DNA from 2 places in the Azonexus hydrophilus genome. Region 1 is predicted to be linked to the other one. Evidence: predicted binding sites of a transcription regulator. Region 1 holds the regulator's gene; the other holds the start of a gene.
The links. The regulator HrcA, encoded in region 1, represses chaperone genes, less so after heat shock. The targets are predictions, from matches to a motif close to TNTTAGCACTCNNNGNCNNNGAGTGCTAANA.
Positions count from the first base shown of each region.

Region 2: a site for HrcA is predicted at 5,641-5,671, ahead of AADV58_RS04020 (co-chaperone GroES). Genes of this name have one in related genera too.

Region 1 is NZ_CP151406.1:2,979,931-2,994,497, reverse strand. It holds gene AADV58_RS14455 (protein kinase domain-containing protein) at 1-1,180, shown strand, start outside; gene AADV58_RS14450 (methyl-accepting chemotaxis protein) at 1,222-2,841, opposite strand; gene AADV58_RS14445 (VCBS repeat-containing protein) at 2,881-3,939, opposite strand; gene hemH (ferrochelatase) at 3,995-5,098, opposite strand; gene hrcA (heat-inducible transcriptional repressor HrcA) at 5,098-6,126, opposite strand; gene AADV58_RS14430 (NAD kinase) at 6,175-7,089, shown strand; gene recN (DNA repair protein RecN) at 7,092-8,750, shown strand; gene AADV58_RS14420 (TMEM165/GDT1 family protein) at 8,747-9,346, opposite strand; gene fur (ferric iron uptake transcriptional regulator) at 9,356-9,811, opposite strand; gene AADV58_RS14410 (outer membrane protein assembly factor BamE) at 9,908-10,390, shown strand; gene dapB (4-hydroxy-tetrahydrodipicolinate reductase) at 10,394-11,200, shown strand; gene AADV58_RS14400 (response regulator) at 11,206-13,761, shown strand; gene carA (glutamine-hydrolyzing carbamoyl-phosphate synthase small subunit) at 13,888-14,567, shown strand, end outside.
Region 2 is NZ_CP151406.1:819,283-833,849, forward strand. It holds gene coaE (dephospho-CoA kinase) at 1-83, shown strand, start outside; gene zapD (cell division protein ZapD) at 144-902, shown strand; gene AADV58_RS03995 (DNA gyrase inhibitor YacG) at 913-1,119, shown strand; gene AADV58_RS04000 (Nudix family hydrolase) at 1,121-2,068, opposite strand; gene AADV58_RS04005 (ATP-binding protein) at 2,065-2,937, opposite strand; gene AADV58_RS04010 (murein transglycosylase A) at 2,985-4,208, shown strand; gene AADV58_RS04015 (ammonium transporter) at 4,365-5,567, shown strand; gene AADV58_RS04020 (co-chaperone GroES) at 5,755-6,045, shown strand; gene groL (chaperonin GroEL) at 6,094-7,746, shown strand; gene AADV58_RS04030 (DUF485 domain-containing protein) at 7,893-8,210, shown strand; gene AADV58_RS04035 (cation acetate symporter) at 8,207-9,892, shown strand; gene AADV58_RS04040 (response regulator transcription factor) at 10,123-10,794, shown strand; gene AADV58_RS04045 (sensor histidine kinase) at 10,772-12,289, shown strand; tRNA gene AADV58_RS04050 (tRNA-Phe) at 12,363-12,438, shown strand; gene AADV58_RS04055 (HD-GYP domain-containing protein) at 12,633-13,886, shown strand; gene AADV58_RS04060 (hypothetical protein) at 13,918-14,118, shown strand; gene AADV58_RS04065 (SixA phosphatase family protein) at 14,181-14,567, shown strand, end outside.

The sequences.
Region 1 (14,567 bases):
TGAAGGCATGGTCTCGAAGCGGCTAGATCATCCGAACATCGTGCGCGTCTACGATGCCGTGGTCGAGGACGATTTTGCCTATCTGGCGATGGAATACGTCGACGGCTTCAGCCTTGAGCAGCACTGCCGGATCGACAAGCTGCTGCCCATGCACCGGGTCATCGGCATCATCTTCAAGTGCTGCATGGCGCTCGATGCTGCCTATCGGCAGGGCATCATCCATCGCGATATCAAGCCGGCCAACATCATGGTTGCGGCCAACGACGAAGCCAAGATCGCCGATTTCGGCCTGGCCCTGAACATGAACAAGGACATGGACCGCGACTCGACCTTCATCATGGGGGTCGGCTCGCCCGCTTACATGTCGCCCGAGCAGATCAAGGCCTATCCGCTCAATCAGAAGACCGATCTCTACTCGCTGGGCGTGGTGCTGTTCCAGTTGCTCACCGGGCGCTTGCCGTTCCGGGCGAACAACCAGGCGACGCTGGTGTACAAGATCGTCAACACCGATGCCCCGGCGGTCACCTCGCTCAATCCGAACCTGCCCGAAGGACTCAACGCCGTCCTGCGCAAGGCGCTGGAGAAGGACCTCTACAGCCGCTACCGGAACGGAGCGGAAATGGCCAAGGACCTTTCCGCCGTTCGTTACCAGATGCTCGAAGAGGACCAGACCGAGCAGGACAACCGTCGCTTCGAGCAGTTGCGGCGGCTGCAGTTCTTCACCGAGTTCGAGAACATCGAACTGTGGGAAGTGTTGCGGGTTTCCGTGTGGCGGGAAATTGCACCGAACGTTGCGCTGATCCGCGAGGGCAGCAACAACAAACTGTTCGGGATCATCATTTCCGGTTGCGTCGAAATCTCGATCGCCGGCAAGGCCCTGTGCCGGCTGTCAGCCGGCGAACCGGTCGGTGAGGTGGCTTTCCTGCATCCGTCGAGCGATCTGCGCCACGCCACCGTGGTTTCGCTCGAGCCGACGCTGTTCCTCGAAATCAATGCGGCCGCGCTGGCCCTGTCGTCGGAGGAGCTGGTCGAGCGCATGCGTAACGTCTTGCTGGCGAAGATGATCCAGCGCATGCGCGAGGTGAACAAGATTGCCGCCAGTCTTGGGCAGGCGGCGCTTGAGCCGGAGAAAAGCTCTCAGTACGGCAGCGGTTTCAACCTCGAACTGGCGCCCGACTGATCCAGTCCGGCAGGCCGAAGGCGCTGCCGGGGCCCTGACAATCAGACCTTGAAACGGCCAACCAGATTGGCCAGGCCATCGGCCAGACGCTTGAGGTCGTGTGCCGCACCGGCCGTTTGCTCGACGGCGCCGGTATTGCTGCGCGCCATGCCGGCAATGGCTTCGATGCTGGTTTCGACATCGCCGGAGAAGCGCCGTTGCTGCTCGGTGGCGGCAGCGATGGCGTCGAGGCCTTGGCCGACTTCGCTGACCGAGCCGTTGGTCGCCTGCAGGACGCTGGAGACCGAAGCGACGGCGGCCTGGCTGCTTTCCAGGTGGTGGATGCCGGCCTCGATGCTGCGGCGGACGGCAACCGACTGGGCGCTCAGGCTGGCGGTGATGGTGTCGATCTCGCTGGCCGAGCGCGAGGACTTTTCGGCCAGCTTGCGGACTTCATCAGCCACCACGGCGAAGCCGCGGCCCTGTTCGCCGGCGCGGGCGGCCTCGATGGCGGCGTTGAGCGCCAGCAGGTTGGTCTGCTCGGCAATGTCCTTGACCTCGCGGGTCATCATGGTGATGGCTTCGGTGTTGCGCACGAAGTTGTTCACCGAGTCGGCCATTTCCTTGACCGCGCCTTCGACAACGTTCATTTCGCCGAGCAGGGTCTGCAGGTTGCGGCTGCCTTCGTTGGCGCGGGCCAGGCTTTCCTGCGACTGGTGCTGGACATGCTCGGCGCTCTGGGCGATCGACGAGATGCTGGAAACCAGTTGTTCGACGGCAGAGGCTGCGTCGTTGGATTTTTCGTTCTGCTGATGCGAGCTCTGGGAAACCCGGTCGGCGCTGTCGGATAGCGCGGCAACCCGGGCCGAAACCTGAGTCGCGGCATCGCGGACCTGGCTGACCAGTTGCTGGAAGTTGCCCATCATTTCGTTGAATACCTGGGCCGACTGACCGACCTCATCCCGTCCCTTGACCGGCAGGCGACGGGTCAGGTCGCCTTCGCCGCGGGCGATGTCACGCAGGCCGCTGCGCAGGTGGTCGAGCGGTACGGTGACGAAATGGTGGGTCAGGAAGTAGATGATCAGCAGCAGTGCGCCCAGGGCGCCGAGGGCGGCGCCGGCAATCTTCAGGCGGAAGCTGGCGACTTCGGCCTCGACCGAGTCGAGCGAAACCTTCATGCTGACCAGACCGAGGACGGTACCTTCCGGGGCCTGGTGGCAAACGATGCAGTCCTTGCCGAGATAGTTGGGTGAGGCATTGGTCGGGTTGATCACACGCAGGAAGGAGCTGCCGGCTTCATGTTCGACGGCGATGTAAGGCTTGCCTTCGCGCATCACCTTCTGCTCCTGCGCGTCGAGTTCGCGGTTGCTCTTGGTGTCAGGGCCGTACAGCTTGATCACGGCTTCGCTGCGGGCGACGTGCAGGTCCTTGATGATCGACAGCTGCTTGATCTGGTCAAGGAAGACCTCACGCTGATCGACGGTGCCGGTAATCATCATGCCGGTCAGGCCGGCCATGGTCATTTCGTGAATGCTCTGCGAGAAATCCTTGGCCTGGTTGATCGCGGTTTCGCGATTGACGTTGGTCATCCAGACGATGGCTCCGGCCCAGATCAGTGCAAGAACAACCCAGATGGCGGCAGTCAGGCGAACCCAGATTTTCAAGTCGGCAAAGCGCGGCATTTTTATCAACCCTTGTTGTGACGACTTGGTCAGTTTGTCTCAGACGGCCAAGTCTATTTGTTGGATTGTGCCAGCAGCGCCATTCTCATGCAAAAAAATTCCTGAAGTGCGAATTTGTCCAAAAAGCGTATTCGTGTTTCCTTTGAGGTCAAATGGCGTCGCCACGCGCGCCAGCGCGATCGCGCCAACGCCGCTTTCGCTCAAGGATTTCAGCTCGCCTGAACCATTTTTTTCATCGGGCTGCCACAGACTCAGCTTCTGCCAGGCCTCGTCGTTCTCGTCGATCCAGCCGTTGCCGTCGTCGTCGAGCTGTGCCAGTTCGGCAAAGCCGTCACCGGAATTCGGGCCGAACATTTCACTGCCGTTGTTGATCTTGCCGTCGCCATTGCGATCGAAGACCAGGTAGACGCTGCCACTGGCCAGGCGGGAAATCTGCTCTTCCTTGCCATCGCTGTCGAGGTCGAAGGAGAAGCGTTGATCCAGCAGGCTGGCGGCGTTGCCCGAGAAGTTGAGAACCAGGGGATCGACCTTGCGCGCCGCATCGCCCAGGCGCAGGCTGATCGAACTTTCCTCGTGATAGGCGCGCGACATCATCAGGGTGACGTCGAAGCGGATTTCCTTACCGTCGGCGGTCTTGACGGTGCCGCTGGCGGTAAAGCTGGTGGCTTCAAGTTCGGTATAGGATTCGTGATAGTCGTATTCGATGCCGAAACCGGCCGGGGCGTTCGTATTCTGACCACCGGCGTTGCCCGGCGAGGCTGGGACATCGACCGGACGGGAGCGGTCCGCGAGTTCGCGCGCATCGAAGATGCGGGTCGACTTGCCGGTCAGTGCTTCGAGCATCAGGCGCATCAGCAGCATGCGCGGATCTTCGTCGATGCGGTCTTCGATGTCCTGGTCGATGCTGCTCGCCGCTGCGGCCTTGCCGGCCTCGGAGATGACCACTTGCGGGCGGGCCGGCGTCGGATTGTTCGTGCCCCGGCCTTCGAAATCTGGGCGCTGGGGCCCAACCCAGGCGCGCAGCGATTCACTGACCTCGTGACGCTGCATGCTGCTGTGCGATGAGGCCAACTGCAGTTCGGCGCTGGCGATTTTCATGGTGGCCTCCCGGCAATGTGTCTGACACATTGTTAACGGCAGGCGCGCCGGAAAATTAAGATGCTGCTCCGTATTTTCTGGCTTCGCTCAGACTCTTGGCGAGCGCTTGCGGGTCATCCGCTGCCCGGGTCTCCCAGCCAGCCAGATGGCGTTCGGCGAGATCGGCGAGGGCGGCGATCCAGTCTGGTTCCTCGTTGAGCGCCGGGATGTAGTGATATGCCTTGCCGCCGGCGGCAAGGAAGTCTTCGCGGCCTTCCTGGGCGATTTCTTCGAGCGTTTCCAGACAGTCAGCGGAGAAGCCCGGGCAGATCACGTCAACCCGGCGCACGCCGGCCTGGCCCCAGGCATGCAGGGTCGGCGCGGTGTAGGGCTGCAGCCATTCGGCCTTGCCGAAGCGGGACTGGAAGCAGATCTGGTACTGATCGTCGCGCAGGCCGAGGCGTTCGGCGAGCAGGCGGCCGGTCTTGTGGCATTCACAGAAGTAAGGGTCGCCAAGGTCGAGGCTGCGTTTGGGCAGACCGTGGAAGCTCATGAGCAGCCGGTCGCCGTCGGCCAGCGGGCCGACTTGCTGCCAGTGGCGACGAACGCTGGCTTCGAGCGCCGCCAGATAGCCGGCGTCGTCGTGGTAGTTGCGCAGGAAACGCATCTCCGGCTGGTTGCGCGTCTGCAGCAGCCAGCGGGCGGCTTCGTCGACGACGGTGGCGGTGGTGCTGGCGGCGTACTGCGGGTACATCGGCACGATCAGGATGCGCCGGTAGCCGGCGGCTTTCAGGCGATCGAGTACGGCGCCGACCGAGGGCTGGCCGTAACGCATTGCCCAGGCGACGTCGACCCGGTGGCCGCGCTCGCCGAGCAGTCCCTTGAGCAGCTTGGCCTGGCGCTCGGTGTGCACGCGCAGCGGCGAACCTTCGTCGGTCCACACGGTGGCGTACTTGGCGGCGGATTTCTTTGGCCGGATATTTAGGATGATGCCGTTCAGAATCAGCCACCACAGCGCCTTGGGGATTTCGACGACGCGCGGATCAGAGAGAAACTGCTTGAGGTAACGGCGCAAGGCGGGCGCGGTCGGCGCCTCGGGCGTGCCGAGGTTGGCCAGGATGATCGCGGTGCCGGCAGGTGTGCCGTGGCGGTAGGGCGGTTCGGGCTGGAAGCGGGGCATCAGTTGTCGTTTTTGTAGGAGAGGGCTGAAGACAGCAGTCGGGCGGTGATGTCGACGATGGGAATGACCCTTTCGTAGGCCATCCGGGTCGGTCCGATGACGCCGACCGAGCCGACGATCTGGCCGTCGACGCTGTAAGGGGCAGCGATGACACTGCACTCGTCAAGGGTGGCGATGCCGGATTCGCCGCCAATGAAGATCTTGACGCCTTCGGCGCGGTTGGAAATATCGAGTAGCCGCATCAGACTGGAGCGCTGCTCGAAAAGTTCGAACAGTTCGCGCAGGCGCTTCATGTTCGACGACAACTCCTCGACATCGAGCAGGTTCTTTTCGCCGGAAATGACATAGGGTTGAGCGTTTTCCGACAGCGCGGCGTCGCCTGCTTCCAGCGCCAGCGTCATCAGCGGCTTGATGTCCTCGCGCAATTGCTGGATTTCGCCGGCCAGGCGCTGGCGGATCTGCTCGAAATCGAGGCCGGCGAAATTCTGGTTAAGGTAGTTGGCGGCGGTGACTAGCTCAGACGGCGTGTAGGCCTTGTCGCTGCTCAGAATGCGGTTCTGTACGTCGCCGTCGGTGGTGACGATGATCAGCAGGATGCGTTTTTCCGACAGGCTGAGGAATTCGATCTGGCGGATGCGGTTGGCGGCGCGGCGCGGCGCGATGACGACGCCGGCGAAATGGGTCAGGCTGGACAGCAGTTGCGAGGCGTTGGCAATGACCTGGTTTGACGGCAGGCCATGCAGTGCTTCCTGAATTTCGCCGCGTTGGCGGGCCTCCAGCGGTTGCATGGTGAGCAGGCTGTCGACGAACAAGCGGTAGCCGCGCGCCGTCGGCACCCGTCCGGCCGAGGTGTGGGGGCTGGCGACGAAGCCGGCTTCCTCGAGGTCGGCCATGACGTTGCGGATCGTCGCCGGCGACAGGTCGAGGCCGGAAAATTTCGACAAGGCGCGCGAGCCGACCGGTTGCCCGTCGGCAATATAGTGTTCGACCAGGGCCTTGAGCAGGGTGCGCGAGCGATCATCAAGCATGGCGTGGATTCTACCCAAAAGCGGCGGCGGCACGGCAAGCCGTTTTTTATGCAAGAATTCGCACCCATGAACCGCCTGCGCCAACCCCGAACCATCGCCCTCGTCGGCAAGTACCACAGCCCGGAAATCGCCGAATCGCTGCGACGCCTGGCTGAGTACCTGCACGAGCGCGGCGTCTCGGTCTTCGTCGAGCGTGAGACCGCCGAACACATCGGCAAGCTGGTCGATCTGTCGCGCTGGGTCACCTGCGGCTTCAACGACATCGGCGCCCACGCCGACGTTGCCATCGTCCTGGGCGGCGACGGTACCATGCTCAACGCGGCGCGCCGACTGGCCCGCTACTGCGTGCCGCTGGTCGGCGTCAACCAGGGCCGGCTCGGTTTCATGACCGACATCGCCCGCCAGGACATGCTCAGTTGCATGGACGACCTGCTCGACGGCCGTTTCCTGCGCGAGAACCGCATGCTGCTGGCGGCCGAGGTGATCCGCGACGGCAAGGAGCTGGCGACCAACATGGCGCTCAACGATGTCGTCATCGACAAGGGCGCGATCGGCCGCATGATCGAATTCGAACTGTTCATCGACGGCGAGTTCATCTACAACCTGCGCTCCGACGGCCTGATCGTGTCGACGCCGACCGGTTCGACCGCCTATTCGCTGTCGGCCGGCGGCCCCATCCTGCATCCGACGCTGACCGGCATCGCGCTGGTGCCGCTGTGCCCGCACGCGCTGACCAACCGCCCGGTGATCGTCAATGACAACGCCGACATCGAACTGCGCGTCACTCACGCCGACGACCCGCGGGTGCACTTCGACGGTCAGCTGACGCTCGACCTGCAGACCGGCGACAGCGTCCGTCTGCGCCGTTCCGAACACACCATCTGTTTCCTGCATCCACCGGGTTACAGCTACTTCGCCATGCTGCGGCAGAAGCTGCAGTGGAGCGAGCGGCCCAAGGGATAAGCATGCTTCGCCACCTGACTCTGCGCGACTTTGTCATTGTCGACCGCCTCGAACTCGAATTTTCCGCCGGTTTCGGCACGCTGACCGGCGAAACCGGCGCCGGCAAGTCGATCCTGATCGACGCCCTGGCCCTGGCGCTCGGCGAGCGCGGCGACGCCGGCGTCGTCCGCGCCGGCTGCGACAAGGCCGAGATCGCCGCCACCTTCGAGGTTGCCGCCGTGCCCGAAGTCGCCGCCTGGCTCGATGAAAATGGGCTCGACGTCGGCGACGAGCTGCTGCTGCGCCGGGTAGTTGACGCCAACGGCCGCTCGCGCGCCTGGATCAATGGTTCGTCGGCGACCGTCCAGCAGTTGCGCGAAGTCGGCGAATGGCTGGTCGATATTCACGGTCAGCACGCCCATCAGTCACTGCTGCGCGCCGATGCGCAGCGCCAGTTGCTCGACGGTCATGCCGGCCTGGGCGATCTGGCGCGCGAGGTCGGTGGCGCCTGGAAGGCCTGGCGTGATGCCGAGCAGGCCTGGCGGAGCGCGAGCGAAGGGGCGGCAGCGCTACTGCGTGAGCGCGAACAACTGGAATGGCAGGTTGGCGAACTGGCAGCGCTGGCCTTCACCGCCGACGAGTGGGCCGAACTCGACCTTGAGCATCGCCGCCTCGGCCATGCGGCCAGCCTGATCGAGGGCGCCCAGTACGCGCTGGCCGTGCTCGCCGAGGACGACGCCGCCTGCGAGCGCCAGATCGACCGCGTCGCCACCCGGCTGGCCGGGCTGGCCGACTACGATCCGGCGCTGGCCGAGGTTGCCGGACTGCTCGGTTCGGTCCAGGCCGAGTTGTCGGACGCCGTGTCCACGCTGCGCCGCTATGCTGATCGCGCCGATCTCGATCCGTCGCGGCTGGCCGAAGTAGAAGCGCGGATGGACGCAGTCATGACCCAGGCGCGCAAGCACCGGGTGCCGCCGGTCGAGTTGCCGGCGCTGCTCGCCGGCTGGCAGGCGCGGCTGGCCGAACTGTCGGCGGCGGCCGATCTCGAAGGCTTGCAGGCGCGTGTCGATGCGCTGCGCAGTGCCTATCTGGAAGTCGCCGGGCGGCTGTCGGCCGGACGGCGCCAGGCTGCCGACGAGATGGGCGCCCGGGTCAGCGAGATCATGCGCCAGCTGGCGCTGTCCTCAGGCCGTTTCGAGGTGGCGCTGTTGCCGGTCGATGGCGGTGCGGTTTACGGCCTCGAACAGGTTGAATTCAGGATCGGCGGTCTCGCTGGCAACGAGGCCAGGCCGCTGGCCAAGGTCGCTTCCGGCGGCGAGCTGTCGCGCATCAGCCTGGCCATCCAGGTGCTGACTTCGCGCTCGGCCAGCGTGCCGACGTTGATCTTCGACGAGGTCGATGTCGGCATCGGCGGCGGTGTCGCCGAAATCGTCGGTCGTCTGCTGCGCGAACTCGGCCGTGAGCGGCAGGTGTTGTGCGTTACCCACCTGGCGCAGGTGGCGGCGCAGGCCGACTGGCAGTGGCAGGTGAGCAAGGCGGGGCGCGACGGCGTCGTGCTGTCGGCGATCAAGGCACTCGACGACGATGGCCGGGTCCAGGAAATCGCGCGCATGCTGGGCGGCGTCGAGATTACCGATATCACCCTGCAGCACGCCCGTGAGCTGTTGCGCCTGGACGCTTAGGCGAACACCTTGGTGGCGGCGAAAGCGGCCAGTAACAGGAAGAAGACGCCGCTGACACGGTGAATCCAGACCAGCGGCAAGCGGTTGAGCAGGCGGCGGCCGGCGATGATGCCGAGCAGCGAGGTGGTGGCCAGCGCCAGCGTGGCGCCGGTCCAGATGGCGGCGGCGCTGCCGGTGCTGCCCAGGCCGGCGACGGCAATCTGGGTCTTGTCGCCGAATTCGGCCAGAAAGATCAGCAGGAAGGTGGTGGCGAAGATGCCGTGCCCCGGTTTTTCCTCGATTTCCTCGTCCTCATCCTCTTCACGGTAGCGCAGGGCGCTGATCCCGAAAACGGCGAACAGCACGGCGACGGCCAGCGCTACCAGCCAGCCCGGCAACCAGGCGGCAACAGCAGCACCGAATAGCACGGCGAGCAGGTTGAGTACGGCAAAGGCGGCGATGGCGCCGAGCGCGACCGGCAGGCCGCGATGGCGCGAGGCCAGGGTCATGCACACGAGCTGGCTCTTGTCGCCGAATTCGGCCAGGCCGATGACCAGGAAAGTGGTGCCGACCGACGACAGCCAGGCACCGCTGCCCGGCGGAATTGCCTCAATCATCGGTGACTCTTAGTGGTCGGCGGTATCGTCGGCAGGAACCTGGGTACGGTTCGGGCAGGCTTCCTTGGTGCAGTGCGCGTAGAGGTAGAGCGCGTGATCCTGGATCTTGAAGCCGCGTTCCTCGGCAATCATGTTCTGCCGGCGTTCGATTTCCGGATCGTAGAATTCCTCGACCTTGCCGCAGTCGATGCAGACCAGGTGGTCGTGGTGCTTGCCGCGGTTGATTTCAAAAACGGCCTTGCCGGATTCGAAGAAGTGGCGCTCCAGCAGGCCGGCCTGTTCGAACTGGGTGAGCACGCGATAGACAGTGGCCAGGCCGATGTCCATGTTTTCAGCCAGCAACATGCGGTAGACGTCTTCTGCCGTCATGTGACGCATCGTGCCCTTTTCGAACAGCTCAAGAATTTTCAGGCGGGGAAAGGTGGCTTTCAGGCCGATGCTCTTGAGGCTCTGCGGGTCGCTCATCGTGGGGATTCCTGTTCTTTTTGCGAGGCTGGGAGTGTGAGGATTTCGGGTATGATATACCGCTTCACAGTCGATACGAAACTTCCGGAAATCCGCATGCGCCGTTCCCGCTCCCTGTTGCTTGTCGCCGCCTGCGTGCTGCTGACAGCCTGTTCGTACAAGCCGAGTTTCATCAACGAGTACAAGATCGATGTCCAGCAGGGCAATGTGCTGACCCAGGACATGGTGGCCCAGCTGAAACCCGGACAGACCCGGGAGCAGGTGCGCTTCATTCTCGGCTCGCCCCTGATTACCGATATTTTTCACCGCGACCGCTGGGACTACGTCTATCGCTTCCGTGAAGGGCGTAGCGGCCAGGTCCAGTCGCGCAAGTTTTCCGTGTTTTTCGACGCCAACGGACAGCTTGAGCGCGTCGCCGGCGATGTTGAACTGGCCTCGGTCGAAGAGCTGACGATGCCGGTGTCGAAAATGCGCATGGTCGATCTCGGCTCGATCGGCGAGGATGGTGCTGCGGAACCCCTGCCGCCGCCCGAAGAGCCGGGTTTCCTCCGGCGCATGATGAACCGTATTGGATTGTAAGCAATGAGCAAAGCACGTATCGGCATCGTCGGTGCCGGCGGCCGCATGGGCCGCATGTTGATCGAGGCCGTCCTCAAGGATGACTCGGTGGTTCTCGGTGCCGCTTTCGATATCCCGGGTAGCCCGGTGATCGGCGCCAGTGCCGGGGCGCTGGTTGGCATGGACAGCGAAGTCGTGGTCATCAGCGACCTGGTTGCGGGCATGAAGCAGATTGACTGCCTGATCGATTTCACCCGCCCGGAAGGGACGCTGGAGCATCTGGAAATCTGTCGTCAGGCGGGTGTGGCCATGGTCATCGGCACGACCGGCTTCGACGCGGCCGGCAAGGCCACCATCGCCGCCGCCGCCAAGGATGTGCCGGTGGTTTTTGCGCCGAACATGGCGATCGGCGTCAATCTGGTTTTCAAGTTGCTCGATACGGCAGCGCGCATCCTCAATGAAGGTTACGACATCGAAATCGTCGAAGCCCATCACCGGATGAAGGTCGATGCGCCTTCGGGTACGGCGCTACGCATGGGCGAAGTCGTTGCTGCCGCACTGGGTCGCGATCTTGACGATTGCGCGGTGTATGGTCGCGAAGGCGTTACCGGCGAGCGCGATCCGTCGACCATCGGTTTTGCCACGGTACGCGGTGGCGACATCGTCGGCGACCATACGGTCATGTTCTGCGGTCTCGGCGAGCGCGTCGAAGTCACGCACAAGGCCAGTAGCCGCATGCCCTACGCGCTGGGCAGCCTGCGCGCGGCACGCTTCATTTTCGGCCGTCAGAGCGGTCTTTACGACATGCAGGACGTGCTCGGCTTCCGCTGACAGCCATGAAATCCCGACTGCTGCAGCGCCAGATTGAGGAATTGTTCGGGGGTGATGGCGAAGCCACCCTGCGGCAGTTGCTTGAGTCAGCGCGGCAGCAGGGGGGGCAGGTTCTGGCGCAGGCTGTCGAGAAGCTGATCGAGCGGGTCGATGCTTCCTACGTGGCCTATGCCGGTCTGAACAACTGGACCACCGCCCTGTCGGGCGACGCATTGGTGGACTGGAACCTGCGCAGCGGCTCCATCGATGCCGGTCGGCAATGGAAGGAGATGCTGGGTTATCTCCAGGAGGATCTCGATAATTCCATCGTCCAGTGGCAGCGTCTGCTGCACCCCGAGGATCTGCGCAACCTGCAGTCCAGGATTGCCCGCCATGCAAGCAGCCGGGATCGTTGGTTCGAGCTGGAATGTCGCCTCAAGGCCAAGGATGGTGCCTGGCGCTGGTTCATGATCCGTGGCGCAGTCGCCGCCCGTGATGCCGATGGCGAGCCGGTGCGCATGCTGGTCCTGCAACGCGACATCAGCCAGATCAAGGCGGCTGAGTCGGCCCTGATCGCGGCCAAGGAGTCGGCCGAATCGGCCAACAAGGCCCGCGGTGCTTTCCTGGCCAACATGAGTCATGAAATCCGGACGCCGATGAACGGCATCATCGGCATGACCGAACTGGCGCTCGATACCGAACTGGATGCCGAGCAGCGCCATTACCTGAAAACCGTGAAATCGTCGGCGGAATCCCTGCTGACCATCGTTAACGACATTCTCGACTTCTCCAAGATCGAAGCCGGGCGCATGGAAGTCGAGGCAGTTTCCTTCCTGGTGCACGATGTCGTTCTCGAAGCGGTCCGCGTGGTTGCCGTCAATGCGCATCGCAAGGGCCTGGAACTGGTCGTCGACATCCGCCCGGAGGTGCCGGGGCGCATGGTCGGCGACCCGACCCGCCTGCGCCAGGTGATCATCAATCTGGTCGGCAACGCCATCAAGTTTACCGAGGCCGGTGAGGTCGAGGTATCGGTGTCGGTCAGCAAGGCGTCGATCAAGGAAACCGAAATCCTGGTGTCGGTCCGCGATACCGGTATCGGTGTGCCGGCTGACAAGCAGCAGGCGATTTTCGATGCTTTCTCGCAGGCCGACGTGTCCACGACCCGGCGCTACGGCGGCACCGGGCTCGGCCTGGCGATCTGTGCCAAGCTGGTGCAGCTGATGGGCGGGCGCATCTGGCTGGAGAGCGCGGAAGGGCAAGGCTCGACTTTTCATTTCACCGTCGGCTTGCGCGCCGATCCGGCGGCGCCGGTGGTCGGATCGGCGCCTGTTGCTGCCTATCGTGGTCGCCGTGCCCTGATCGTCGAAGATAGCGCGGTTGCTGGTCGCTGCCTGCAGGGCATGCTCGAGAGCATGGGGATGCAGGTTTCGCTGGTGAGCGACCCGGTGCAGGCGGCGGCAGTCATGAACAAGAGTCGGGCCATGGATTTCCCCTTCGACTACCTGTTCGTCGATGCGGCCATGGCCGCCCCGGCCGGCATGGCCATGGTCGAGAACTGGCGCCTTGGCGGCCAGCGCGAACGCATGATGGTGATGCTGACGACTGAGAACCAGCGCCAGGATCTGGCTCGCCTGCGCGAACTCGGCGTGGCGGTGCACCTGGTCAAGCCGGTGGGTGGCGGCGATGTGGAAGTGGCGCTGGGGCTGGCCGAAGTCTCTGGTTCGGCACAGGCGGTCGTCGAACTCGAGCCTTTCGACGTCGATGCGCCGGCGGGGCGGGCGGCGGTACGCAGCCAGCGCGTGCTGCTGGTCGAAGATAATCCGGTCAACCAGGAACTGGCCCTGCGCCTGCTTGAGCGCGAAGGCTATCAAGTCAAGGTGGCGAACAACGGGGCGGAAGCGGTCGACATGTTCGATCAGGGAAGCTTCGACATTATCCTGATGGACATGCAGATGCCGGTCATGGGCGGGATCGAGGCAACCGAGGCCATTCGTTCGCACGAAATGCGCCGGAGCTGGGTGATCTCGCACGAATTGAAGCCGATCTACATCATCGCGATGACGGCCAATGTCATGGAAAGCGATCGCGAGCGCTGCCTGGCGGCGGGGATGAACGATTACGTCGCCAAGCCGCTGCGGCCCGAGGTGCTTTATGCCGCGCTGGAGCGCGCGAGTGGTGACGATCCGCTGCGTGTCTCGGTGATCGGCCCGGTGAGTGTGCGCCCGCACGTGTCGGGGATCAACCTGCAGGCGGCGCTGGATAATCTTGGCGATGTTGACCTGCTGGCAACCATGGCTGAAATGCTGCTGGCCGAGTGGCAGGGGCACCTGGAGCGGTTGAAGCAGGCCATCGAAGCTCAGGACGCCGTCGATGCCCGCATGCATGCCCATACCCTGAAAAGCCTGGTGGCGATGTTCCATGCCGAGGAGGCGCGCAGCCTGTCTGCACGTATCGAAAACGACATGATGGCGGAAGTCATCGACTGGGCTGCTGGCCTGCAATTGTTCGCCTCACTGGCGGCGGAAATGGAACGTATCCGTCCGCATCTGGAAGCTTTTGTCGAGACGCGTGTAATGCCTTGAATTTGCCTGAAAAGGCTCTTTTCGGCTAGAATGGGAAGGTTAAAAAAGCACAAGCGGGGAGGCGCGAGCCTTCCCGCTTGGCACATGAACGAGCAGAAAAATTACAGGAGAGCTGACGTGTCGCTGCTGCCCTCATTCACACCCGCCATCCTCGCCCTCGCCGACGGGACGGTTTTCAAGGGCCAATCCATCGGCGCCGACGGCGTAACCAGCGGTGAAGTGGTGTTCAACACCGCGATGACCGGTTATCAGGAAATCCTGACCGATCCGTCGTATTCGCGCCAGATCGTCACCCTGACCTATCCGCATATCGGCAATACCGGCTGCAATGCCGAGGACTTCGAGTCACGGGCCAATTTTGCTGCCGGTCTGGTGGTCAAGGATCTGCCGCGTCTGGCCTCGAACTGGCGCTGCCAGGACGACCTCGGCACCTACCTGAAGAAGCACGGCATCGTCGCCATCGCCGGTATCGATACGCGCAAGCTGACCCGCATCCTGCGCGAAAAGGGTGCGCAGGCAGGTTGCATCCTCGCCGGTGAAGTCGATGAAGCCAAGGCGCTGGCTGCCGCTCGCGCCTTCCCGGGGCTGGCCGGCATGGATCTGGCCAAGGTCGTCTCGGCGACCGAGCGCTACACCTGGAGCGAGGCCGAATGGACGCTCGACGGCTACCAGCAACGTGGCGAAGCGCGTTTCCACGTCGTTGCCTACGACTTCGGCGTCAAGAGCAACATCCTGCGCATGCTCGCCGAGCGCGGCTGCAAGCTGACGGTTGTCCCGGCCCAGACGCCAGCGGCCGACGTGCTGGC
Region 2 (14,567 bases), 1.3 Mb from region 1:
AGGCAAATCTCGACGCACAGATCGCTGCCCTGCATCGGAAATATCTCGCCTCTGCCCTGAAAAAACCTAATGCAAACTGTTGAGATTTGCATGCAAATGGCTCAGAATTCAGCACAATTTTCCGATTACCGGAACCGGGCCGAGTGATTACCTACGAATATCCGTTCAACGAGCGCATCCGCACGCTGTTGCGTCTCGAAGACCTCTTCGAGAAGACGGCTTACTTCGCCCGGGCGGACGGTCAGCACGAACACCATGCGGCGCTTGTCGCCCTGTTCGAAATCCTCGAAGCGGCGGGGCGTGCCGACCTCAAGATGGACCTGATCCAGGAACTCGAACGGCAGCGGCAGACCTTGCTGGCCTTTCGCAACAACCCCGATATTTCCGAAGAAGCCCTGTCCGGCGCGCTCTACGAAATCGAGCAGTCGTCGGCCGCGTTACTCGGCATGAGCGGCAAGATTGGCCAGTATCTGCGCGACAACGACTGGCTGATGAGCATCAAGAGCCGCGCTGCCATTCCCGGCGGCGTCTGCGAATTCGACCTGCCCTCGTATCACTGGTGGCTGCACCGCGACCCGCAAACCCGGCGGGCGGCGCTGGAAGGCTGGAGCAAGCCGATGTTCGCGCTGCGTGACGCGTCGGCCATCGTCCTGCGCCTGCTGCGTTCGAGCGGCCGGCCCAAGCGCCATGTCGCCGTGCATGGGCAGTTCCAGCTCAATCTCGGCGGTACCTCGGCGCAGATGGTGCGCGTCGAAGTCGATCCCGAGGAAGCCGCGGTCCCCGAAGTCAGCGCCAACAAGTACTTCCTCAACATCCGCTTCACCAAGCCACCGCTCAATGAACTGAAAGCGCGTGGCTGCGAGCGCGATGTCGAGTTCGACCTGACTTTCTGCAACCTCTGATTTTCCACCCATGACCAAGCCGCGTATCGTCCGCTGCCCGCAGTGCGGCCAGGATTCCCTGTGGGCGCCCGAGAACAAGTGGCGCCCGTTCTGTTCCGAGCGCTGCAAGCAGATCGATCTGGGCGCCTGGGCCAGCGGCAGCTACACCATTCCCGGTCAGCCGACCGACGAGGAAACCGCCGCGCCCGGCGTCGATTTCCTCGAAAGCAAGCGCTGACTTACCAGCCGCGCATCAGCGCAATGCCGTGGGCGCCGTGGTGTATGGCGCTGTCGCGCAGGGTTTCGCGCATGCCGCCCAGGGCGAACACCGGTAGCCGGTTGCCGGCGCGGTAATCGGCGAAGCGGCGCCAGCCGATGCCGGGATGCTCGGGGTGGGTCGGCGTTGCCAGGACCGGGCCGAGCAGCGCGTAATCCAGTTCCAGTTCGCCGGCCCGGGCAATTTCCTCTGTCGTGTGGCAGGAGGCGCCGACCCAGGCGAAATCCGGACGTTGGGCGCAGGCGGCCAGCGCTGCCGCTGAGAGGTGCACGCCGTCGGCGCCGCAAAGCTTTGCTAGTTCGATATCGTCGTTGATGACCACCGGTGCGCCGTGGCGCTGGGCGAGGTCGACCACGGCAGCGGCGAAAGCCGCTCGCTGCGCGGCCGGCAGGGATTTGTCGCGGACCTGGATCAGCGGCGCCGGGCCGACGCCCAGTCGCCGTTCGAGGCGGGCCAGCCAGGCCTCGGTGCCGCTTTCCTCGGCCATCGAGATGAGCATCGTGTCGGGCAGCGCCAGGGCTTTCAGGATGGGGTCGTTGGCCGGTAGCACGGGCGTCACGCTGGCCGGACGGCCGCGTTCCTGCCAGTCTACGGCGCTGTGTTCGAGCGGCGCGGTGATGCCGATTTCGCCGGTCCAGGCGGTGACGCGCCAGAAATTGAGGCGGACCGTCGCATGCGGGTAGGTGAACACGCGGGTCAGCCAGGGGTGGCAGACGGTGACGCTGATCCCCAGTTCTTCGTGCAGTTCGCGCACCAGTGCGTCGCGCACGCTTTCGCCGGCCTCGACCTTGCCGCCGGGAAATTCCCAGTAGCCGGCGTAGACCTTGCCTTCCGGACGCTGGGCGAGCAGGAATTCGCGACCGTCGGCGCGCAGCATCACGGCGGCCGCGACTTCGACGATGGCGCTCATGCCGGCTGGCGCCCGGCCAGGTCGCGGGCGAATTGCCAGGCGACGCGGCCCGAGCGCGACCCGCGTGACAGTGCCCAGTTCAGCGCTTCGCGTTCGCTGGCGGCGATCACTGCGTCGCTAATGCCGAACTGCCGCGCCCAATGCGCGAAGACGGCCAGGTAATCGTCCTGCGAGAAGGGGTAGAAGGAAATCCACAGGCCGAAGCGTTCGGACAGCGAGACTTTCTCCTCGACCGCCTCGCCGGGGTGGATTTCGTCGCCGACGCGCTGGGTTTCCAGGTTTTCCGACATGTATTCGGGCATCAGGTGGCGGCGGTTGGAGGTGGCGTAGATCAGCACGTTGTCCGGCGGCGCCGCGACCGAGCCGTCGAGTACCGACTTCAGGGCCTTGTAGGCGGTTTCGCCGGCTTCGAACGACAGATCGTCGCAGAAGATGATGAATTTTTCCGGCCGGCCGTCGACCAGGTCGACGATGTCCGGCAGGTCGATCAGGTCGTGCTTGTCGACTTCGATCAGGCGCAGGCCGTCGGCCGAGAATTCGTTGAGCACGGCCTTGACCAGCGAGGACTTGCCGCAGCCGCGGGCGCCGGTCAGCAGCACGTTGTTGGCGCCCTGGCCGGCGACGAACTGACGGGTATTGGCGACGATGCGGGCTTTCTGGTCGTCGACGGTCTCGATGTCGCTGAGGCGGATCGGGTGCGGCTTGCCGACGCCCTGCAACCAGCCGCGGGCACCGCGCTTGCGCCAGCGGAAAGCCACGGCGGCGTGCCAGTCGGGCAGGGGCGGGGCCGGTGGCAGCGTGGCTTCGAGGCGGCCGAGCACATGCTCGGCGCGGGTCAGCAGGCGTTCGAGTTGGGCGGAGTCGATCATGGTGGCAGGTATACTGTGCGGCAAAGCTGCCCACTCTAACCAAAGCCATGTCAAAAAGCCAAGTTGTCCTGTTTGCTGTCGCCCTGCTGCTGGCCGGGTGTTCGACCTTGCCCGGCTTGCCCGCGCCATCCGAAGAAAAGGCGCCGGCCTGTCCGCCCTGCGCTGCCTGTCCGGCGTGTCCGGCCGTCGAAACGCCGGTGCAGCCGCCGGCCTTCTCGCGCGTGTTCACGCCGGCGAGCTGGGACGAGCTGCCAGGCTGGAAGACCGACCAGCATGCGGCGGCCTGGCCGGCCTTCGTCCAGTCCTGTCGCGGATTGCAGCGGCGCAATACCGGTCAGTTCTGGCGCGAGATCTGCGCCGGGGTCGATGCAGTCGACGGCAAGTCGGACGCTGCCGTGCGCCAGTTCTTCGAAGCCCGCCTGCAACCTTACGCGGTGTCGACGGCCGACACGTCGGCGGTCAGCGGCATGGTCACTGGTTATTACGAACCGCTGCTGCTGGGCAGCCGCGCGCCGGGCAAGCGCTTTGCGTTTCCGGTGCATGGCGTGCCGGAGAACCTGCTGACCATCGAACTGGGCGACCTCTTCCCGGAACTCAAGGGCAAGCGCGTGCGCGGCCGGGTCGAGGGCAACAAGGTTGTGCCCTACTGGACGCGCGGCGACATCCTGGCCAATGAAAAATTGCCGGCGAAGACGCTGGCCTGGGTCGACGATCCGATCGAACTGTTCTTCCTGCAGATCCAGGGCTCGGGCCGCATCCGCCTGCCCGATGGCAGCACCATGCGGGTCAATTACGCCGACCAGAACGGTCATCCGTATCGCTCGATCGGCCGCCTGCTCGTCGATCGCGGCGACCTGAAACTGGAAGAGGCGTCGATGCAGGGCATTCAGGCCTGGGCGCGGGCCAACCCGGCGCGCCTGGACGAGCTGCTCAACAGCAATCCGAGCTATGTCTTCTTCCGCGAGATGCCGGCCAGTGACGACGGTCCGATCGGCGCACTCGGTGTGCCGCTGACGCCCGAGCGCAGCATCGCCATCGATCCGCGTTCGATTCCGCTGGGGGCGCCGGTCTTCCTGGCGACGACGCGCCCCAATTCGGCGCAGCCGCTGAACCGGCTGGTGATGGCGCAGGACACCGGTGGTGCCATCCGTGGTGCGGTGCGCGCCGATTTTTTCTGGGGCTTCGGCAAGGAGCCGGGTGCCTTGGCTGGCCGCATGAAACAGGACGGCCGGATGTGGGTTCTGCTGCCGCCGGGCTATCCGCTCGACTGAGTTGATGCACGATGCCGGGGCGTTCGCCCTGCGTCATGCACGCTCGCGGTGCGCGTTTTGTTTTGGTGCATTTTCCAATGCACTGATTTGAAACGGATTTGATGCACTGGAATGGTGCTTGCTTTTCCAGCCCCCAGATCATTTTCTGGGGGTCCCATGGAAACTTTGCATTCTGGCAGCAACGTATTGTTCATTCTTCTGGGCGGCATCATGGTGCTGGCCATGCACGCCGGCTTCGCCTTCCTCGAGGTTGGCACGGTGCGCAAGAAGAATCAGGTCAACGCGCTGGTCAAGATTCTGACCGACTTCGGCGTGTCGACGATTGCCTACTTCTTCATCGGCTACGGCATCGCTTACGGCGTTCATTTCTTCAGCGGTGTCGAGACGCTGATGGAGAAGAACGGCTATGAACTGACCAAGTTCTTCTTCCTGCTCACCTTCGCCGCCGCGATTCCAGCCATCATTTCGGGCGGCATTGCCGAGCGCGCGCGCTTTTATCCGCAACTGGCGGCCACCTTCATGCTGGTCGGCTTCGTCTATCCCTTCTTCGAGGGGATCGCCTGGAATGGTGCCTTCGGCATCCAGGATTGGCTGACGGCCACTTTTGGTGCGCCCTTCCATGATTTTGCCGGCTCCGTTGTGGTGCATGCGATGGGCGGCTGGATCGCGCTGCCGGCGGTGCTTCTTCTTGGTGCGCGTTATGGTCGTTACACCAAGGACGGCCGGGTGTCGGCGCATCCGCCTTCATCGATTCCCTTCCTGGCGCTCGGCGCCTGGATCCTGACGGTAGGCTGGTTCGGCTTCAACGTGATGAGCGCGCAGACCATCGAGAACATTTCCGGCCTGGTTGCGATCAACTCGCTGATGGCCATGGTCGGCGGCACGCTGGCGGCGCTGGTATTCGGCAAGAACGACCCCGGCTTCGTCCATAACGGCCCGCTGGCCGGTCTGGTCGCCATCTGTGCCGGTTCCGACCTGGTGCATCCGATGGGCGCGCTGGTCATCGGCGCCATCGCCGGCGGGATGTTCGTGATCCTGTTTACGCTGACCCAGAACCGCTGGAAGATCGACGACGTCCTCGGCGTCTGGCCGCTGCACGGCCTGTGCGGGGCCTGGGGCGGCATCGCCGTCGGCATCTTCGGCAGCACCGCGCTCGGCGGCGCCGGCGGCGTTGCCTTCATGTCGCAACTGCTGATGACTCTGCTGGCAATCGGCGTCGCGCTGGTCGGCGGTTTTGTCGTCTATGGCGGCCTGAAGCGCGCATTCGGCCTGCGTCTCGACCAGGAAGAGGAATACCAGGGCGCCGACCTGAGCATCCACCGCATCACGGCGACGCCGGAGCGCGAACCGAGCTGGTAAATCGGTAGGCGGGTGGAAGCCGAAAACAAAAAACTTCCACCCTGCCCTTGAAATCGGCCAAGGGCGTCACTATTATTAGCACTCACTGACGACGAGTGCTAACAAACGCCCGCGTCGGTCCCGGTGCCGCAGCCGCGTGCCCGGCCAATTTCAGTGTTTTGCAGATAAAACTACAGGAGCGATATCCATGAACATCCGTCCTTTGCACGACCGTGTGATCGTCAAGCGCGTCGAAGCCGAGCGCACCACTGCCTCCGGCATCGTCATCCCCGATTCCGCTGGCGAAAAGCCGGATCAGGGTGAAATCCTGGCCGTCGGCCCGGGTAAGCGCGACGACAACGGCAAGCAGATCGCCCTCGACGTCAAGGTTGGCGATCGCGTCCTGTTCGGCAAGTACGCCGGCCAGGCCGTCAAGGTCGATGGCCAGGAAGTCCTGGTCATGCGTGAAGAAGACATCATGGGCGTGCTGCAGAAGTAATTCCTGCATCCGACCTATTCCACAGAACAATTTTCAGGAGCTATTCACATGGCAGCCAAAGAAGTCAAATTCGGTGATTCCGCCCGCGCCCGTATGGTCGAAGGCATCAACATCCTGGCCGACGCGGTCAAGGTCACCCTCGGCCCGAAGGGCCGCAATGTCGTGCTCGAGCGTTCGTTCGGCGGCCCGACCGTGACCAAGGACGGCGTTTCCGTCGCCAAGGAAATCGAACTGAAGGACAAGTTCGCCAACATGGGCGCCCAGATGGTCAAGGAAGTTGCTTCCAAGACTTCCGACATCGCCGGTGACGGCACCACCACCGCCACCGTGCTGGCTCAGGCCATCGTCCGCGAAGGCATGAAGTACGTTGCCGCCGGCATGAACCCGATGGACCTCAAGCGCGGCATCGACAAGGCTGTCGCCGCCACCATCGAAGAACTGAAGCAGATCTCCAAGCCGTGCACGACGACCAAGGAAATCGCCCAGGTTGGTTCGATCTCGGCCAACTCCGATTCCTCGATCGGCGACATCATTGCCGAAGCCATGGAAAAGGTCGGCAAGGAAGGCGTCATCACCGTTGAAGACGGCAAGTCCCTGGCCAACGAACTCGACGTCGTCGAAGGCATGCAGTTCGACCGTGGCTACCTGTCGCCGTACTTCATCAACAACCCGGACAAGCAGGTTGCCCTGCTCGACAACCCGTTCATCCTGCTCTTCGACAAGAAGATTTCGAACATCCGCGACCTGCTGCCGGTCCTCGAACAAGTCGCCAAGGCTTCCCGTCCGCTGCTGATCATCGCCGAAGACGTCGATGGCGAAGCGCTGGCTACCCTGGTCGTCAACAACATCCGTGGCATCCTCAAGACCGTTGCTGTCAAGGCCCCGGGCTTCGGTGATCGTCGCAAGGCCATGCTGGAAGACATCGCCATCCTGACCGGCGGTACCGTCATTTCCGAAGAAACCGGCCTGTCGCTGGAAAAGACCGACCTGAAGGATCTGGGTCAGGCCAAGCGCATCGAGATCGGCAAGGAAAACACCACCATCATCGACGGCGCCGGCGACGAAGCTTCGATCCAGGCTCGCGTCAAGCAGATTCGCATCCAGATCGAGGAAGCCTCTTCCGACTACGACCGCGAGAAGCTGCAGGAACGCGTGGCCAAGCTGGCCGGCGGTGTTGCCGTGATCAAGGTTGGCGCTGCCACCGAAGTCGAAATGAAGGAAAAGAAGGCCCGTGTCGAAGACGCGCTGCACGCCACCCGTGCCGCCGTTGAAGAAGGCATCGTTCCTGGCGGCGGCGTTGCCCTGCTGCGTGCCCGTTCCGCGGTCAAGACCCTGAAGGGCGACAATCACGACCAGGACGCCGGCATCAAGCTGATCCTCAAGGCGATCGAAGCCCCGCTGCGCGAAATCGTTGCCAACGCTGGCGACGAGCCGTCCGTGGTGGTCGACAAGGTCGTTCGCGGCAAGGGTAACTACGGTTACAACGCCGCTTCCGGCGAGTACGGCGACATGGTCGAAATGGGCGTGCTGGATCCGACCAAGGTCACCCGCACCGCGCTGCAGAACGCCGCTTCCGTGGCCGGCCTGATGCTGACCACCGAGTGCATGGTGGCCGAACTGGCTGAAGACAAGCCGGCCGGCGGCATGCCCGACATGGGTGGCATGGGCGGTATGGGTGGCATGGGCGGCATGGGTATGTAATACCCGGCCGGCCTCGCGCCAGTCACAGGCCCCGCTTCGGCGGGGCTTTTTTTCGCCCGCTTTTTGCGGCATCGCAACATCCGCCGGAATGCGCTATTCTTGCGGCCTTTGCGTCGCCGGACCGGTGGTCCGATGGAGTCGGTTTCATGCAGAAACAAGCTGCGAGTTGCGGCCATATTCGTGAAAATCCGCGATTTCTGGCGCTGGTCAGAAAACGGAACCGCTTCGCTTTTTTCCTGGCTGCCCTGATCGTCATGGCCTACTTTTCCTACATTCTGGTGTTGGCGTTTTCGCCGCATTGGCTGGCGCTGCCGTTATTTGACGGCATGGCGACGAACACCGGCCTGCTGTTCGGGCTGGCGATCATCGTGCTGACCGTGGTCCTGACTGCTGTTTACGTGCGCCGGGCAAACCGGGAATTCGATGCCGATACGACCGAAATCCGCCGCCAGGCATTGAAATGAGCCTCTCCATCCGTTTCCTGATTCTTGCTGCCTGCGCGCTGGCAACTGCCGGTGCCGCGCTGGCCATGCCCTCGGTCGGCCTCGGGCCGCGCCAGCCGACCAACTGGTCGGCGATCACCACCTTCATTTTCTTTGTCGGCGCCACCTTGTGGATGACGCGCCTGGCGACCGTGCGCAGTCGTTCCTCGGCCGACCTGTATTCGCCGGGTGGCGGCATTTCCGGCTTCCAGAACGGGTTGGCGATTGCCGGTGACTACATGTCGGCGGCGTCCTTCCTGGGGATTTCCGGCCTGGTTTTCGTCAGCGGCTTCGACGGGCTGATCTTCTCGGTCGGCTGGCTGGTTGGCTGGCCGGTGATCACCTTCCTGATGGCCGAGCGCTTGCGCAACCTGGGCAAGTTCACCTTTGCCGACGTCGCCGCCTACCGTTTCGCGCAACGTCCGGTGCGCACCTTTGCCGCCTTCGGCTCGCTGGTCGTGGTGCTTTTCTACCTGACCGCGCAGATGGTCGGCGCCGGCCAGTTGGTGAAAATCCTGTTCGGGCTGGAGTACGCCTACGCGGTGATCATGGTCGGCATCGTGATGATGATGTACGTGCTGCTCGGCGGCATGACGTCGACCACCTGGGTGATGATCAACAAGGCAGTTTTCCTGCTTGCCGGCACGACGCTGATGGCGCTGGCGGTGATGTTCCATGCCGGCTTCAACCCCGAGGCCCTGTTTGCCCGGGCCAGCGACCTGCATGTGCTGAAGGACGCGCTGATGGCACCCGGCGGCTTGATCAAGGATCCGGTGTCGGCGATCTCCGTCGGCATGGCGCTGATGTTCGGTACGGCCGGCCTGCCGCACATCCTGATGCGCTTCTTCACCGTCTCCAATGCGCGCGAGGCGCGCAAGTCGGTGGCCTGGGCGACGCTGTGGATCGGTTATTTCTACGTGCTGACCTTCATCATCGGCTTTGGCGCCATCGTCAGCCTGATCGGCAATCCCGGCCCCTATTTTGTCGGCGGCAAGGTTGCGGGTGGTTTGCAGGGCGGGGCCAACATGGCGGCGGTGCACCTGGCCAGCGCGCTGGGCGGCGATCTTTTCCTGGGCTTCATTTCGGCCGTGGCCTTCACCACCATTCTGGCCGTGGTGGCCGGCCTGACCCTGTCCGGCGCCTCGGCCGTGTCGCACGATCTCTACGCCACGGTGTGGCGCAAAGGCAATGCCCGCGCCAGCGACGAGCGCCGGATATCCAAGCTGACCGCCTTTTCCCTCGGTGTGGTGGCTGTCATCCTCGGTATTGTCTTCGAGCACGAGAACGTCGCCTTCCTGGTGATGCTGGCTTTCTCGATTGCCTGTTCGGCCAATTTCCCGGTGCTTTTCATGGCCGTGCTGTGGAAGGACTGCACCACGCGCGGGGCGACCGTTGGTGGTTTTCTCGGACTGGCCACGGCGGTGGTGCTGACGCTGCTGTCGCCGGTGGTCTGGGAAAGTGCCTTGCACAACCCGGTCGGTTCGGCGCCGTTCCCGTATGCTTCGCCGGCGATTGTCTCGATGCCGCTGGCCTTCGTGGCCATCTGGCTGCTGTCGCTGCTTGATCGTTCGCCGCAGGCGGCGCGTGAGCGACTCTTGTTCCAGGATCAGCTGATTCGTTCGGAAACCGGTATCGGTCACGTTGCCGTGCGGCCGCATCAGTAGCCGCGTCAATTCGACGCAGCGACGATCCCGACGCTTTTGTTATTTGCTAGACTTGTCGGGATTCCGGGTGCCGGAAAAAAACGGTAGGGGGCTGTCCAGTGCAGGATCGGACCACCCCCTGAGTCGGGGCTTGCGCCTCGAACTCCTAAGACCATAAAAGGAGAACAGCCCGTCCAGATTAATGGGGCAGGCTTACAAAATGCTTACGCCTCCTGGGGGGAGTGTCGAACATGCGAATTCTGATTGCCGAAGACGATGCGATCATCGCCGACGGTCTGAGCCGTTCCCTGCGCCAGGCCGGCTATGCGGTGGATTGGGCAGCCAATGGCCTGGATGCCGACACCGCGTTGCTGACCGTCGAATACGACCTGCTGATCCTCGATCTCGGCCTGCCCAAACTGTCCGGCCTGGAAGTGCTCAAGCGACTGCGTTCGCGCAATTCGCAGTTGCCGGTGCTGATCCTGACCGCACTTGACGGCACCCACGACCGGGTCAAGGGCCTCGACCTGGGCGCTGACGATTACATGGTCAAGCCGTTCGAACTGGCCGAACTGGAAGCCCGGGTCCGCGCCCTGACGCGGCGCTCGGCCGGAACGGCGCCAACCATCCAGTGCGGTTCGCTGAGTTACGACCAGGTCGGTCGGGTGGCCAATATCGACGGTTCGCCGCTGGAGTTGTCGGCGCGCGAAGTCGGTCTGCTCGAAGTGCTGCTGTCGCGCATGGGGCGCCTGGTGAGCAAGGACCAACTGGTCGATCACCTGTGCGGCTGGGGCGAGGAAGTGAGCCACAACGCGATCGAGGTGTACGTCCATCGCCTGCGCAAGAAGCTGGAACCCGGCGGCGTCAAGATTGCCACCGTGCGTGGCCTGGGCTATTGCCTTGAACGACCGCAAGGCGAGTAACCCGCCCGGCGCCAGCGGCCCGCTGTCGCCGGAAACCGAGCGCTCGCTGTTCGGCGAGATTCTCGACTGGATGCTCGCGCCCCTGCTGTTCGTCTGGCCGTTGAGCATCGCCTTCACGCACTACTTCGCCAACAACGTCGCCAACTTTCCCTACGACCAGTCCCTGCGCGAGCACGTCGCTACCATCAGCCGGCAGGTGCAACTGGTCGACGGCAAGCCGGTGCTCTCCCTGCACGCGACAACGCGCGCCATGTTGCGGGCCGATGAACTCGACAGCGTCTATTTCCACGTCCTGACTCAGGACAAAAAACTGCTTGCCGGCGACCTCGACTTGCCGGTGCCCGAATTCCCCGGGCAAGCCGAGATGGTCCCCGGCGAAATCTACTTCCGCGACATGGAGTACAAGGGCCAGGATATCCGCGTCGCCTATTCCTTCATCGCCGAGCCGCAGGCCCCGGTCGAGGAGTGGGTGCTGGTCGAGGTTGCCGAAACAACCGAGAAACGCACGCAACTGGCCAACCGCATTGTCGCCAGCGTGATCCTGCCGCAATTCATCATCATCCCGCTGGCCGTCATGCTGGTCTGGTTCGGCCTGTCGCGCGGCCTGCGGCCGCTGACCCGGCTGCGCAACACCATCGAGGACCGCGATCCCGCCGACCTGTCGCCGATTGCCACGCGCCGCGTGCCGGAAGAACTGGAGCCGCTGGTCGAGGCGTTCAACGAAATGCTCGAGCGGATGAAGCGCAACGTCGAGGCTCAGCAGCGTTTCGTCGCCGACGCTGCGCACCAGATGCGTACGCCCTTGACCGGTCTGAAAACTCAGGCCCAGTTCGCCGTCCGCGAAACCGACCCGGCCGCCCTGCGCCATGCTCTGCGCCAGATCGCCACCGGCGTCGACCGGGCCGGTCGCCTGGTCAATCAGTTGCTGACGCTGGCGCGGACCGAAGGCAGTGAAATCGGCCAGCAGAAACACGAACCGACGGACCTCGCGCTGCTGGTTCGCGAGGTGGTCGAGGACTGGGTCATCGTTGCCCTGGAAAAGAGCATCGACCTGGGTTTCGAGTCGGCCGGCAAGGCCATGATCACCGGCAATCCCTTCCTGTTGCGCGAGCTGGCCAAGAACCTGATCGACAACGCCATCCGCTACACGCCGCCCGGCGGCCACGTGACCTGCCGCATCATCGACACCGGCAAGACCGTATTGCTTGAAGTCGAGGATGACGGGGTGGGCATTTCGCCCGAACAGGCGGAACTGGTGTTCGAGCGTTTCTACCGCGTCGACGATGCGGCCGGCGAGGGCAGCGGCCTGGGTCTGGCCATCGTCCAGGAAATCGCCAACCAGCACGATGCCCGTGCCACGCTGCGCCCGAATCCGCGCGGCAAGGGGGCGGTTGCCCGGGTGGCCTTCGCCACCTGGTACCCGCCGCTGCCGCCACCGAACCCACCGGATGACTACGCCGAACTCTACCGGCAGTCGCCGCCCCTCGGTCCCTGACGCCGGGAGTCCTGAAAATCTGCGCAACGCCCTTGCAGAGCATCGGTGCTATCGCTATAATGCGCGCTCTTTAGGCCAATTAGCTCAGTTGGTAGAGCAGCGGATTGAAAATCCGCGTGTCCGTGGTTCGATTCCGCGATTGGCCACCACGAATAAATGTAGAAAGCCCGGTTAAAAGCCGGGCTTTTTGCATTTCTGGTGCTGCTTGCTGGTTGAAGATGAAATCCATGTGCTTCTGGTATTTCTTCGTCATAAGGTGTAAAAAGTCGAAATCCCGTAGATGCAGCAAGGTGTTTGAAGGACGATGGCGGCCTATAGCTCGAACCGACACTGTGTGGAGAAATTGCTCAATCTCTCCGAGAGCCACTCGATCGTGGCGACTGAGGATATCTACGACGAGCATGGGATGAAGCTGCTCGCCAAGGGCGCCGAGATTTCCCGGGAGATGCAGGATCGCCTGCTGCTGCGCAAGTTGCGGGCGCCACTCGAATCTTCACTGGCGGTTCATGACGGTCTGACGGTCGGCGAAATGATGCAGGGGGCGATCGATCTGATTGCCGAAGTGCCTGCCCTGGCCAGTATTGCCGGTGGGCGCGCCGCCCGCGAGATTCTGCGCGATGCGCGAGGCTTGCATATCCCGCCGCCGCTATTGATGCTGATGACCTGCGCCTGGCATGCCGACCCCGAAAGTTATCGCCGGACTCAGATCGTCGCCGCGCTGTGCGCCGGGATCGCCGGCGAGGTGAACGCGCCGAGCGGTGATGCCCAGGTGCTGTTGCTGGCGTCGGCCTTGCACGATCTCGGCGAGATTTACATCAATCCGGAATATCTGCAGCGGCAAGGTCATCTGTCGCCGCGCGAGTGGAAGCACGTGGCGACGCACCCGCATGTCGGGCAATTGCTGATCGGCAATCTGACCTCGTTGCCCAAAAGCGTGCTGGCCTGTGTCGGGCAACATCATGAACGCCATGACGGCAGTGGTTATCCGGCGCAATTGTCGCGCCAGGAGCAGCATCGCCTGTCCGGGTGGCTGGCCGTTGCCGATGCTGCCGCCGCCTTGATCAGCCGTGGCGAGTCATGCAGTAATCGGGTATCCCTGGCCTTGCGCATCGTGCCCGAGGAATTCGACCGTGAGGCGGCGGACGTTCTGATCCGCGGATTGCAGACCTTGCCCGCCAAGGCGCCGGTGGCGCAGTCGTCGGCTTTCCATCTGGAGTCGGCGCATCGTCTGCTGGCCCGCCTTGAATCGGCGGCTGAGGAAATCGCCCAGGTCCTGCTCGACGACTGTTCGGGCGTGATCCGGAGTGTCGCCGGCCAGGCCCGCCATCTGCTGGACAGCTTTGCCAGGTCCTTGCGGGCAACCGGCATTCTCGATGCCGAGATACTTTCCGGCGATGATTTTGCCGATCCGGGACTGCAGGAGGAGATGCAGCAGATCGTCAGTGAACTGGGCTGGAGAATGCGCAATCTGGCGCGCAATCTTCATCTTTCGGTCGATAACGAGCGTATCGAAGCGGCGGCGCTCGCCCGCCTCGAAGGGGTGATCGATCTGCTCGATTGCTCCCCGGCAACCGAGCCGGCCGGGAGTGGGGGCTGACAGCGGGTTTTGCCCTCGCTATGATGCAGCCATGATCAAGTGGAATCCGCAACCGGGTGGTCTGGCGCTCTACGTTGGCAGGACGCGGGCGCAGACGCGCAACGTGATCGTCGTCGCCGAGGCGAGGGCGGGGCGGATGGTGGTCGATGCCATCGGGCGCAAAGGCGTCAATGTGCGCCTGACGGTGAGTCGCGACAGCTTGCGCGAGCCGCAGCCCGATCTGTTCGTCTGATTGCCGTTGCAATGCCGGCGTAACATTGCGCTGGCATGATGCCGGCTTTTCCGGAGATGACCATGGATCTGCTGCTGTGGCGCCATGCCGAAGCCGAGGATGGCGAAGACGATCTGAAACGCCGCTTGACCGAACGCGGTGAAAAGCAGGCCAGGCGCATGGCGTCCTGGCTGCACGAAAACCTGCCCAAGGATTTGCGCATCGTCGTCAGTCCGGCGATCCGCACCCAGCAAACAGCGCAGGCCCTCAAGCTGCCATTCGAGACCCAGCGCAAGATCGGCCCCGATGCTTGCGTGTCGGAACTGATCGCCGCATCGGGCTGGCCCGATGCGCGCGGCTCGGTGCTGATCGTCGGCCATCAGCCGTCGCTCGGGCGATTGGCCTCGCTGCTGCTGGCCGGTCAGGAAGCCGACTGGAGCATCAAGAAGGGGGCTGTCTGGTGGTTGAGC